Regions from separate parts of the Paenibacillus sp. 102 genome, predicted to be linked through region 3. Evidence: riboswitches for the same ligand, from Rfam matches in the RefSeq annotation. Region 3 holds a riboswitch; each other region holds the start of a gene.
What was found. A riboswitch is a leader RNA that binds a small molecule or an ion and turns the genes downstream of it on or off. The one in region 3 is predicted to bind S-adenosylmethionine.

Region 1: another riboswitch for S-adenosylmethionine. It lies ahead of AAIE21_RS13220 (hypothetical protein); the one in region 3 lies ahead of mtnK (S-methyl-5-thioribose kinase).
Region 2: another riboswitch for S-adenosylmethionine. It lies ahead of AAIE21_RS21280 (bifunctional O-acetylhomoserine aminocarboxypropyltransferase/cysteine synthase); the one in region 3 lies ahead of mtnK (S-methyl-5-thioribose kinase).
Region 4: another riboswitch for S-adenosylmethionine. It lies ahead of AAIE21_RS07635 (Na+/H+ antiporter NhaC family protein); the one in region 3 lies ahead of mtnK (S-methyl-5-thioribose kinase).

The regions. Positions count from the first base shown of each region.
Region 1 is NZ_JBCGHT010000004.1:208,285-211,371, reverse strand. It holds gene AAIE21_RS13230 (YwiC-like family protein) at 1-687, shown strand, start outside; partial or broken gene AAIE21_RS13225 (hypothetical protein) at 722-914, opposite strand; SAM riboswitch class I at 1,037-1,135, shown strand; gene AAIE21_RS13220 (hypothetical protein) at 1,237-1,497, shown strand; gene AAIE21_RS13215 (NAD(P)H-dependent oxidoreductase) at 1,782-2,357, shown strand; gene AAIE21_RS13210 (group-specific protein) at 2,354-2,710, shown strand; gene AAIE21_RS13205 (short-chain fatty acid transporter) at 2,771-3,087, opposite strand, start outside.
Region 2 is NZ_JBCGHT010000012.1:101,473-104,559, forward strand. It holds gene AAIE21_RS21275 (hypothetical protein) at 202-825, shown strand; SAM riboswitch class I at 958-1,063, shown strand; gene AAIE21_RS21280 (bifunctional O-acetylhomoserine aminocarboxypropyltransferase/cysteine synthase) at 1,155-2,453, shown strand; gene metA (homoserine O-acetyltransferase MetA) at 2,437-3,087, shown strand, end outside.
Region 3 is NZ_JBCGHT010000001.1:548,181-551,267, reverse strand. It holds gene AAIE21_RS02850 (pyridoxal phosphate-dependent aminotransferase) at 1-328, opposite strand, end outside; gene AAIE21_RS02845 (carbon-nitrogen family hydrolase) at 343-1,209, shown strand; SAM riboswitch class I at 1,283-1,424, shown strand; gene mtnK (S-methyl-5-thioribose kinase) at 1,515-2,696, shown strand; gene mtnA (S-methyl-5-thioribose-1-phosphate isomerase) at 2,693-3,087, shown strand, end outside.
Region 4 is NZ_JBCGHT010000002.1:331,169-334,255, forward strand. It holds gene AAIE21_RS07630 (lmo0954 family membrane protein) at 1-278, opposite strand, end outside; gene AAIE21_RS07635 (Na+/H+ antiporter NhaC family protein) at 598-1,914, opposite strand; SAM riboswitch class I at 2,009-2,113, opposite strand; gene AAIE21_RS07640 (ribonuclease FAU-1 family protein) at 2,264-2,782, opposite strand; gene gltP (glutamate/aspartate:proton symporter GltP) at 2,850-3,087, opposite strand, start outside.

The sequences.
Region 1 (3,087 bases), on a different contig from region 3:
GGAATGCTGCTGATTCCGTTTCTACTTAGTGTTCTACTTGGTAAACCTACAGTCTATCATATTCCACTCTTTCTAGCTTGGTTATTTATCTATTTAGCAACGTATCCATTTTTAATGTACATGAAGCAAACACGAAAGAAAGAATTTTTACACGCAGCCATTATTTATTTTGTTATTGCATGTGTTTTCGGGAGCGTATCTTTACTATATGAATGGAAAATTCTTTTATTCACGGTTACGATGATTCCGCTCTTTATCGTAAATATATACTTTGCCCGTCAAAAAAAGGAACGAGCATTAGTAAATGACATTTGTGCGATACTTGTTTTCTGCATTGGTGGTTTGATTAGTTATTATTTTTCGATGAAGACAATTGATGGGACAGCATGGTGGATTGCGGCTGTTTCTTTCCTTTATTTCTTAGGTAGTACATTTTATGTGAAAACAATGATACGTGAAAAGAACAATCCTACTTATCGCTATGTCTCATGGGGCTACCATATTTTCTTAATCATTGCTTCTTTCGTAGTAAATCCATTGATTTCTCTTGTATTTATACCGAGCCTAGTTCGTGCAATCGTATTGTATGGTAAAAAAATATCTATATTAAAAGTTGGGGTTTTAGAAATCGTTAATTCTGTATATTTTTTAATTGTGACGGCAATACTGTTGCAGTATGCCATTTGAGGTATTGCCCATCTCGTAAAGAGGTGGGCGATATTTATTTTTGTTCTAAAATATCAACCGTGTGATTACATTTTTGTAATGCATGTTCCACAGCTTGTAGAGATTGTTCGATTGCGCTCCCGATTATCGCTCTTTTCGACTGTTTGTAATGCATGTTCTAAACAATTCTTTGCTTCTTGCAGCGAATGGAATGAATCTTGAACGTATCCGCGGGCATTTTTATCCATCATAAATTCCTCCTTTTTTACATACAATTTTAGTATGGGCGTTAGGAAAGAAAATATAACTTATTGTATGTTGTTTGACAATTGTAATAAAAATAGCTATAGTAAGATATAAAGTGAATATTTTCTTATCCAGAGAGGTGGAGGGACTGGCCCGATGAAACCCAGCAACCGCGATGCAGGTGCTAATTCCAGCAGAACATATTTGTTCTGGGAGATAAGACGAAGCTATATACGTAACTTCTTCTTATCGAAGAGGTTTTTTTATTGCAAAAAAACCGATTCAAAAACAACAGAATAAGAAGAAAGGGGTTGCAATTGTACTGTGACACTTGAAAAATACGTAAAGCTGCGTAGTGCAGTATATGAATATATGATGGAACAAGATAAACCAATATCACTATTAGATATTCAAGAACATATCGTTTCGCATCATGAAGGAAAATTCACGAAAAAAATGTTACACCAATTTTATTTATCAAGGCTATTAGACGAACTGAAACTGGATGGGAAAATTACTTTAGCTAATGATGAATACCACTATGCTGAAAAAGGGGTATATTATAAGGCGAGAAAAGGGAGCTAGGCTCTCTTTTTTTATGTTATAATTTATCTGAAAATTAAAAGAAGTATGTAGAGTAAAAGACTGCCAAAGCAGCCTGATACAAGGGAATGGTGTTGAGTGTGTAGTGTCAAAAGTTGAATATGCCCTGAAAGAGGCATTTCATTCGGCTATAAATGAAAAGAGACACCTTCGCCGAGTAGGTGTCAGTTGGTTTGTCATATAGGCTTGCTACTTGACATGTATTAGAATAGCATGGGATGCGAAAGAAAGTCAAAAGGGAATTTAAGGAAAGGTGTTGTAAGAAGGTGAACATACTAATCATATATGCACATCCTAATCCATCTAGCTTCAATGCATCCATTTTAGAACATGTCCAAAAAGGACTGCAAGAAACGGATCATTCGGTTACATTGCTCGATCTTTATAAGGAGCAATTTAACCCAGTACTTATTTTTAACGAAGATAAAAGAAGACGTGATTTAGCGTATGAAGAAGAGACAGAGAAATACAGAACATTAGTCAAAGAGGCAGATTCTTTTATTTTTATTTATCCAATTTGGTGGTGGGGGATGCCAGCTATTTTAAAAGGATTTATTGATCGCGTTTTTGTTGCTGGGTTTGCATATAAATATGAAGGGGTAATGCCGAAAGGGTTGCTTACAGGGAAAACGGCGTGGGTTATTAATACTCTAGATTCGCCGTTATGGTACGTGGCACTCTTATATCGCTCCGCTGATTGGGTGATTATGAAAAAGGGTATTTTACGATTTTGTGGTATACGTCAAATCAAACGATCTGTCTTTCAGTCTGTAAAAACAAGTAAAGCAGCAAAACGTGAAAAGTGGCTTTTAGAAATAAAAGAGAAGGCTGAAAAATTATGAATGAGCTAGAAATGATAATAAGATGCTGTAATCGGAATGATGAATTGTTTCGTACATATGTAATTTGCTTACTTCAATTGAAACATCATAGTGAAGTGTTTCAAAAGGTGAAGCAACAATTAAGAGTGGATTATTTAGTAATGGGAATTTGTGAACGGGAAGTTGATGGGGTTATTAAGGAAAGTAAAGAGTATAAGATGTACGAATTACCTAAAGTATTGAGATGGGATTTTCTCCGAGAAAATCCTTCGATGATTGAAAGTGTTTGTACAATGGTATTTGCATATAGAAGATTACATCTTTCATATGATGAATGGGGAAAGGTAATAAGATGTATAGAAAACAATGGATAAATCTCATAGTTATTATGTAAAAAAGCTAGTATAAAACTAGCTTTTTTGAATGATTTAAATTTAGATGAAAAGAAAGCATAAACCGATAACTACCCCTGCATAAAGTAAGTTAACAACACAAAATCCCATAATATCGCGGGCACCTAAACCGGCAATTGCTAATGCAGGTAATGCCCAGAAAGGTTGTATCAAGTTCGTCCAAGCATCTCCCCAAGCAATTGCCATTGCGGTTTTCGCAGCAGGTACACCAAGTTCTGCGCCAGCTGGGATCATGATAGGGGCTTGTACAGCCCATTGACCGCCTCCAGATGGTACGAAAATGTTTACAATTCCTGCGCTTAAAAACGTGAATAGAGGAAAGGTGGTTTCACTCGAAA
Region 2 (3,087 bases), on a different contig from region 3:
CCCTTTAAAGATTCTAAGGATATTGGGAGAGCACCTTGTGCAACAAGCCAAAGAAATAGAGGGAAAATGAATTGGTTAAGGTATAGATGTTATTGTAAAATAGTGAAAACTCGCGTTATGTACGTGAGTTTTTTTTCATATGAATGAATATAGGACTTATTGTGATTTTATGGTGAAATTTACCATAATGGAGGGAGAGGTTTGGGTGTTTTTATTTATACTGCTTTAGCAGCATGTACCTGTATATTAATTAGTTCGTTAATTTTGCAAAGGCAATTTCCTTATAAAAAATATGATGTTGTTTTGTCTACTATAATGATTGGAACGGGTATGGTCCTTATGCTTTATGCTGCTTATGGCGTTAAGATTTCGATTGGTAAAAATTTATGGTATATAGGGGTGTTCACAGTAATCGGGATTGTAATGGGTACCTTTATAAATTTAGCTATAAAAATTGGAAGGAAAAAAGATAGGTATAAATTCCATGTTGTTGGTCACATGATAGGCTTTTTAGCATGTGCCATACAAGTCATAACCTATTTTTATCGAGAATATCAGTGGACTTTCTTTCATGTAGACCAGTTTTCTATTTTTATTATGGTTATGGTATCTATACTATTTGTTTGTATTGCAGTGTTTCTTCATCGAATTTTTTTCATGTGCGCTGCGATTTTTCCAAGTTTATATGCAATGATATACTTATCTATTCCTTTGATGATTGTTAGTAATAGCTTGCTTATAATAGCCGCTTTACTCATGACGATAGAGTATGAAAAGAAAAAACGTGTAAGTAAACGTGTAGAATATTTTAGGGGTAAAGGTTAATTATAATAATATTTTAATATAATTTTAATTTTCGGAATAAATAATTAAACATTTAATAAAATCTTTTATAAACATTCAGAAAAATAATTGACATTAGGAAATTATTGCTATAAAATCAACGGTAATTGCATAGTCTTATCAAGAAAAGGTGGAGGGACAGGCCCTATGAAACCTTGGCAACAGCCGTATAGCGGAATTGTGCCAAATCCTGCAGGTAATAAACCCTGAGAGATAAGAAAGAGACTTTAGAGCGTGTTTTCAAACTGCTTCTTTCTTGTTAGGGAAAGAAGCAGTTTTTTTATTTTCTATAAAAGAAAGGAGAATAAGAAATGGGAGAATCATGGGGGAAAGGAACGATTTGTGTGCAAGGTGGTTATACACCGAAGAATGGTGAACCACGTGTTTTACCACTCTATCAAAGCACGACGTACAAATACGATACGTCTGATGATTTGGCAGCGCTCTTTAATTTAGAGGCAGAAGGTTATATTTATACACGTATTGGGAATCCGACACTGGCAGCATTTGAACAAAAGTTATCCGATCTAGAAGGCGGAGTTGGAGCTGTTGCAACAGCCTCTGGTCAAGCGGCTATTATGCTTGCTGTTTTAAATATTTGTAGTAGTGGTGATCATTTGCTTTGTTCTTCAACCGTTTATGGGGGGACATTTAACTTATTTGGGATGAGTCTACGTAAATTAGGGATTGATGTTACATTCTTTAATCCAAACTTATCTGCTGATGAAATTGTGGCACTTGCAAATAACAAGACAAAGCTGATTTATGCAGAATCACTTGGTAATCCAGCGATGAATGTCTTGAACTTCAAAGAATTTTCAGCTGTTGCTAAAGAGTTAGAAGTACCTTTTGTTGTTGATAACACGTTAGCGACACCATATTTATGCCAAGCGTTTGAACACGGAGCAAATATCATTGTTCATTCCACAACAAAATACATTGATGGCCATGCAAGTTCATTAGGCGGTATTGTTATTGATGGAGGAAATTTTGATTGGACAAATGGGAAATATCCCGAGCTTGTCGAACCAGATCCAAGTTATCATGGCGTAAGTTATGTGCAGAACTTTGGGCAGGCAGCATATATTGTGAAAGCTCGTGTTCAACTATTAAGAGACTATGGAAACTGTATGAGCCCATTCAATGCGTATATTAGCAACATCGGTTTAGAAACATTGCATTTACGAATGGAGCGTCATAGTGAAAATGCTCTTGCAGTTGCGAAGTGGCTTGCTAACCATGATCGTGTTGAATGGGTGAATTATCCGGGATTAGAAAGTAATGAAAATTATCCGCTAGCGCAAAAGTACTTAGCAAAAGGTGCAAGTGGTGTTTTAACATTCGGTATTAAAGGAGGGCTAGAATCTGCGAAGGAGTTTATTGCAAATGTGGAGCTGGCAACTCTTGTGACACACGTAGCAGATGCGAGAACATGTGTGATTCATCCTGCTAGTACAACGCATAGACAGTTAAATGAAGAAGAGCAGCGTTTAGCAGGCGTTACATCTGATTTAATTCGCTTATCCGTCGGTATAGAAGATGTTTCTGATATTATTGCGGACCTAGAGGAAGCATTAGTTGGAGGCAAAGCACATGCCGATCATTGTTGATAAGGATTTACCAGCCCGTAAAGTATTGCAAAAAGAGAATATTTTTGTGATGACAAAAGAGCGAGCTGAAACGCAAGATATACGTGCTTTAAAAATTGCGATTTTGAACTTAATGCCAACAAAACAAGAAACTGAAGCGCAATTGCTCAGGTTACTCGGTAATACACCACTTCAATTAGATGTGCATTTGCTTCATATGGAGTCTCATATATCTCGTAATGTAGCGCAAGACCATTTAACAAGTTTTTATAAAACATGTCGTGATATTGAGGGAGAAAAATTTGATGGTCTCATTATTACAGGGGCGCCGATTGAAACACTTCCTTTTGAAGATGTAGATTATTGGGAAGAACTCAGGCGTATAATGGAATATTCAAAAACGAATGTAACATCTACATTGCATATTTGTTGGGGAGCACAGGCTGGTTTGTATTATCACTATGGAATTCCGAAATACCCGCTTGAAGAAAAAATGTTTGGTGTATTCGAACATGAAGTGCAGGAACAGCATGTGAAATTGTTACAAGGGTTTGATGAACTCTTTTTTGCACCTCATTCTCGCCATACAGAAGTGCGTAGAGCTGACATTGAAAAGGTGTCAGAACTGACGTTACTAGCAACATCAGAAGAAGCG
Region 3 (3,087 bases):
CAACCAGACCGGCTTTACCACCAAATAAAATAGCGACTTCTGTTTTAGGGTTTATTTTGACTCCGTATTCACGTTCATAGAATGTCGCAACGGCTTTTTTTAAGCTTTCATGTCCGCGAAATGGCGGGTATTTGTGATGAACTGCTTTTTCTGCTGCACGTTGTAAAGCTGTTACGATATGCGGCGGTGTTGGTTGATCTGGATTGCCTTGACCTAGATTGATAACATCGTGCCCTGCTTCGACGACTTTGTTAACTTTTGCAACAAGTGAAGCGAAAAATTGCGTTGGTAATGATGTTACAATCTCGGAAGGTTGAAAATCTTTCATACTTTCCACCTCTTTTGAAAGTTGTTACAATTCTAGTGACAAATGATATAACCTTTCTAAGTTTTTGTAAAGAACAAATAATTGAAGATGGGGTGGATAAAGTGAAAGTCGCATGTATTCAAATGGATATTGCTTTTGGTAATGTAAAAACAAATATTGAAAATACAAAGAAAAAAATAAAAGAGGCGATGCAAGGAAAACCGGACGTTATCGTATTACCAGAACTTTGGACGACTGGTTATGATTTAGAGAGATTGCCGGAAATTGCAGATGGGGGTGGGATTCAAACAAAGCAACTTCTTTCAGATTGGGCACAGCAATATGGTGTGAATATTGTCGGTGGTTCTATTGCGAGGCAAACAAAGCATGGTGTTACGAATACGATGTATACAGTAAATCGTGAAGGAAAACTACAAAGTGAGTATAGTAAGGTTCATTTGTTCCAGTTGATGAATGAACATAACTATTTAATAGCAGGTGATGAAACAGGAGAATTTATATTGGATGGTGTACAGTGCGGTGGTGTCATTTGTTATGATATTCGTTTTCCAGAATGGATGCGTGTTCATACTGTAAAAGGGGTAAATGTATTATTCGTTGTAGCAGAATGGCCGCTTGTTCGCTTAGCTCATTGGCGTTTACTTCTTCAAGCGAGAGCGATTGAAAATCAATGTTATGTAGTTGCATGCAATAGAGCAGGAGAGGATCCAAATAATGTGTTTGCTGGACATTCTCTTATTGTTGATCCATGGGGAGAAATTGTAGCAGAAGCAGGAGAAGAAGAATCAATTTTACAAGGGGAGATAGACTTAGAAAAAATTAAGGAAGTGCGTAAGGGAATTCCTGTTTTTGCTGATCGACGCCCGGAATTATATAAATAAAAATATTGACAAATGATTTTTATTCTTGTTATAGTCTGTAACAGAAAGTTAAAAATTTAAATAAATCATGCAACTCTTATCAAGAGCAGGTGGAGGGATTTGGCCCGATGAAACCCAGCAACCGACCGTAATACCATTGTAAGATGGGGCGCTTATGCGCCAAAAAGGCACGGTGCTAATTCCAGCAGAAAGGATAACTTTCTGACAGATAAGAGGGGAGAAGATAAACTTCAAACCTCTTTCTTCATGGAAAGAGGTTTTTCTTATGATGAAAAGCCTCTGAATTTAATAAAGGGGGATAAAAAATGGGATATCGTTCATTAACAAAAGAAACAGCAGTTGAGTATGTAAAAGAGCATGGATACTTTGAGAAAAAAGCAAAGGTGGCTTGCCATGAAATAGGGGATGGAAATTTAAATTATGTATTCCGGCTCCATGATGGAGAACGCGGTATTATTGTAAAACAAGCTCTCCCATATGCAAAAGTCGTTGGGGAAAGCTGGCCGCTTTCTTTAAGAAGAGCTACAATTGAAAGTCAAGCATTACAAGTCTTTGCGAAATATGTACCAAAATATGTTCCGAAAGTATATGGTCATGATGAAGAGTTAGCTGTGACAGTAATGGAAGATTTATCATCTCTTACAATTACTCGTAAAGGGTTGATTGAAGGGGAAGATTATCCACTTTTATCTCAGCATATTGGACGTTTTTTGGCACACGTTCTTTTTTATACGTCAGATTTTGGTCTATTAGCAGAAGAGAAAAGGGTGCTAGACGGCAAGTTTGTTAATCCTGATCTTTGTAAAATTACAGAAGATCTCGTATTTACAGATCCATTTGGGAACTATGAAACAAACGATTATGAGGAAGAATTGCAGCCTGTATTAGACGAACTTTGGTGTGATAAGAAATTGAAGTTACAGGTAGCGCAGTATAAATATAAATTTTTAACGAGAAAAGAAGCATTAATTCATGGTGATTTACATACAGGTAGCATTTTTTCATCACCTTCGGAAACGAAGGTAATTGATCCGGAATTTGCGACATATGGACCACTCGGATTTGATCTTGGTCAATTCATAGCAAACCTATTATTAAATGCATTATCAAGAGAAGAAGAGAAAAGAAATATCTTATTTAATCATATTGAAAAAACATGGAGTAATTTTGTAGAAGTATTTACAAAACTATGGGTACTAGACGGAGTAGAATCATATACAAAGGAGAAACAATGGCTGGCAATTGTACTGCAAAATATTTTTGCTGATGCAGTTGGATTTGCAGGTTGCGAAATCATTCGTCGAACAATTGGATTAGCACATGTAGCAGATTTGGATGGAATTCAGGATAAGAATAGAAGAATTCAAGCTAAAAAGCATGCATTATATTTAGGTAGAGAACTATTGTTACATGAAACAACCGGTGCGGATACTCGATTGTTTCAAACGGTATTTCAATATATTGTTTCAGGAGGGGTAAAAGCATGAGTGCAACAGTTGCCGTTCCGCGTTCTATAAGCTGGAAAGGAGATTCGATTGCATTATTAAATCAAACGAGATTACCGCACGTTGTAGAATATAAAACGTTAACCAGTATTGAAGATGTGTGGAAAAGTATTGTGATGTTAGAAGTGCGAGGAGCACCTGCAATTGGTATTACAGCAGCTTTTGGTTTAGCACTTGCAGCAAAAAGATATAATGCTACGAATATCACTGACTTTGAAAAGAAATTCAAACGAGATTGTAATTATTTAGCAACATCACGTCCGACAGCTGTTAATTTATTTTGGGCAATTGATCGTATGAGTGCCTCTATTAAGGAGGCAACAACAATTAAAGAAGCAAGAAAAATATTAGAAGAGGAAGCACTTAAAATTCA
Region 4 (3,087 bases), on a different contig from region 3:
ACATCTTTTTCTTTTTTCCACTCACGGTATCCGTAGTATAGAACGACTAATGCTGCGATACCGATTAATGCTGGGGAATGAGAAAGGGCGATTGACAAGCCGATTAAACCAGCAATACCCCAAGCTAACTTTCCAAAAAATGATTGTGCTCGCACAAATGATTTATAGCTCCAGTACACAATCCCTGCTCCAATTGCGAACCCTACAATACCAGCAAGACTACCAAGAGCAATTAAAGCCAAAATACCGGCTGCGATAAACGCTAGAAATTGTTTCATCTTGTGCTTGCCTCCCTTCGATTTGATACTCTTATCTTAACTATTTTTTCGTTTTCCCATAACGAGCTTAAGAACCGTTTTCAAATCAGACTTAAGACCTATTTCAGGTCAGCCCTACATGGTGATGGAATATAAAACAAGCTGGGAGCTAAAAAGAATAGACTTAATAAAAGTATCAATTCCTTTAATTAGAATATATATTTAAAATTTTTATTAAGCCTTATGAAATTCTTGTTGCATCCTATAAGCCCTTTTCACATTGTAAATCAAAGAGCGATTCATAAAGAAAGAGGATGCCTTATACAAGACATCCTCTTCTTTACGCTGTTTTATGATATTGCTCTTTTTCTGCTACCTTCGAAAACCGAGGGAAACCAATTAAAATAGAAACTATGCCACAAACTCCAACCAAAATCGGATAAAACGCATATGGTAGCAATTCAACCGGTGACAATGCCGCAAATCCTGCCGCCGTTAACATTTGCGCACCATATGGAACTAATCCTTGTACACAACATGAAAAAAGATCTAATACACTCGCTGATTTTCTTGGATCAATTTCATATTGATCGGCAATATTTTTTGCAAGTGGACCCGTGAATATAATAGAAATTGTGTTATTCGCTGTACAAATATTTGTCAGACTAACTAAACTAGCGATTCCAAATTCTGCACCTTTTTTCGAACGAATATTACGTGTTAATGTATTCATTAAATATTGAATACCACCATTATATTGAATGATTTCAACCATTCCACCGATTAAAATTGCTAGTAATACAAGCTCCATCATTCCATTTATCCCTGTTGTAACACTTTTAAAGAAGCTAGCTAATGTGTAGCTTCCATCAATAAGACCAATAAAACCTGATAGAACCGTTCCGCCTGCTAACACAACAAGCACATTCCATCCAAGTAAAGCTGTAACAAGCACAACCGCATACGGCAATATTTTCACCCAGTCAAATGTGTGAGCTTTGATTTCTGTATGATTTCCTAATGTAAGGAAAACCAATACTATAATTGTAATAATTGCAGCTGGTAAAACAATTAAAAAGTTTGTTTTAAACTTATCTTTCATTTCCGTACCTTGTGAACGAACTGCTGCAATTGTCGTGTCAGAAATAAACGATAGATTATCACCAAACATCGCCCCGCCAACAACTGTTGCCATCGTTAACGCAATAGAAATATCTGTTTGCTGGCTAATCCCTACTGCAATTGGTGCTATCGCTGCAATAGTCCCCATCGAAGTTCCCATTGCTAATGAAATAAAGGCACCTATAACAAAAATTCCTGCAACGATAAACCCTTGTGGTAAAATAGATAGCGCTAAATTAACTGTAGAGTCAACCCCGCCCATTCCTTTTGCTGTTTCAGAAAACGCACCAGCAAGTACAAAAATCAAAACCATAATCATAATATCCGGATTACCAGCCCCTTTGGCAAACCGTTCTACTTTTGATGTAAAGCTTTCTTTTCTGTTCATCACTAATGCAGTCCCTACAGCAATTAAAATAGCTACAAGTATCGGCAATTTATAAAAATCCCCTGTAATGATTCCAGAGCCAATAAATAGCGCTAAGAATATTCCAAGAGGTAATAATGCTAAGCCATTTCCCTTCATTTGTTTCAAAATAACATCTCTCCCTAGTTCTAAACCTTTTCTATCTTATAACAAAAGACCTCTTCCCAAAAGAAGAGGTCTTATACATCTATAAGAAACACTCTCCTCATCTATCAAGCACATGCTTGCTGGATTTGGCACAGCACTCTGTTGCGAGTCCGCTGCCGAGGCATCGTAGGGCCAGTCCCTCCGCCTCTCTTTATAAGAAGGTTTCATATTTTATTTTTAATAATAATTTCTTCCCTAACTTTACTCGCTTACAAATCAAAAGTCAATTATTATTTATGTAAAAATCATTGGTATTTTTTGATATTTATACAAAAATACGAATAAATCAAGCTTTCTGTAAAAAAAAATATTATTTTAATTTTTCAATTTCTGTTTCTAAAACTGTAATCCAAGAAAAATTCTCTTTTCCAATTGCTTCAATAATCCAACTAGCTGTATTCCAAGCTACTTTATATTCTTCTTTCGAAATATCTCCATCCATATACGCTGTTTCTAATTCATCTTCATCCAACAAATATACATCACCATTTGGTAATAGCACTACATCCAAATATAGATCATCAAAATACGGCATACCTCGTTCATCTATTTTATATTTTTCCGCCACATCAATATAATACTGTACTAATTCCATTCTTTCATTTAACATAGCTGTAATTGCAAAGTTTTTATCATTTATAAAATATTGCACCCACGTATATCCATCGTTTACAATACAAAGCTCTCTATCGTTGTACTCTTTAAAACTAGGCTCTTTCACTTTCAGCATATGCAATATTCCTAACATACCTTCTCCTATGTTCTTCACCGTATACGTCTTCTCTATTAATCGCTCCCAAGAAGAACCGTTTCCGTACTTCCGTTTCATTACTCTCCGCTCCTTTTTCTATATAGAAAAGCTCTCACATAATATGTGAGAGCTTTTCGAATAATAATTAAGCTACTTGCTGTTTTTGAGAAATCTCTTTTACATAAGCTTGTCCTTTTGCATCGTCATATTGACCTTCCCATTTAGACATAACAACAGCTGCTAAAGAGTTACCTACTACGTTAACTGCTGTACGAGCCATATCTAAAATACGGTCAATACCTGCGATAAATGCTAATCCCTCTGCCGGAATACCTACTGTACCTAATGTTGCTAATAATACAACAAATGATACACCCGGTACA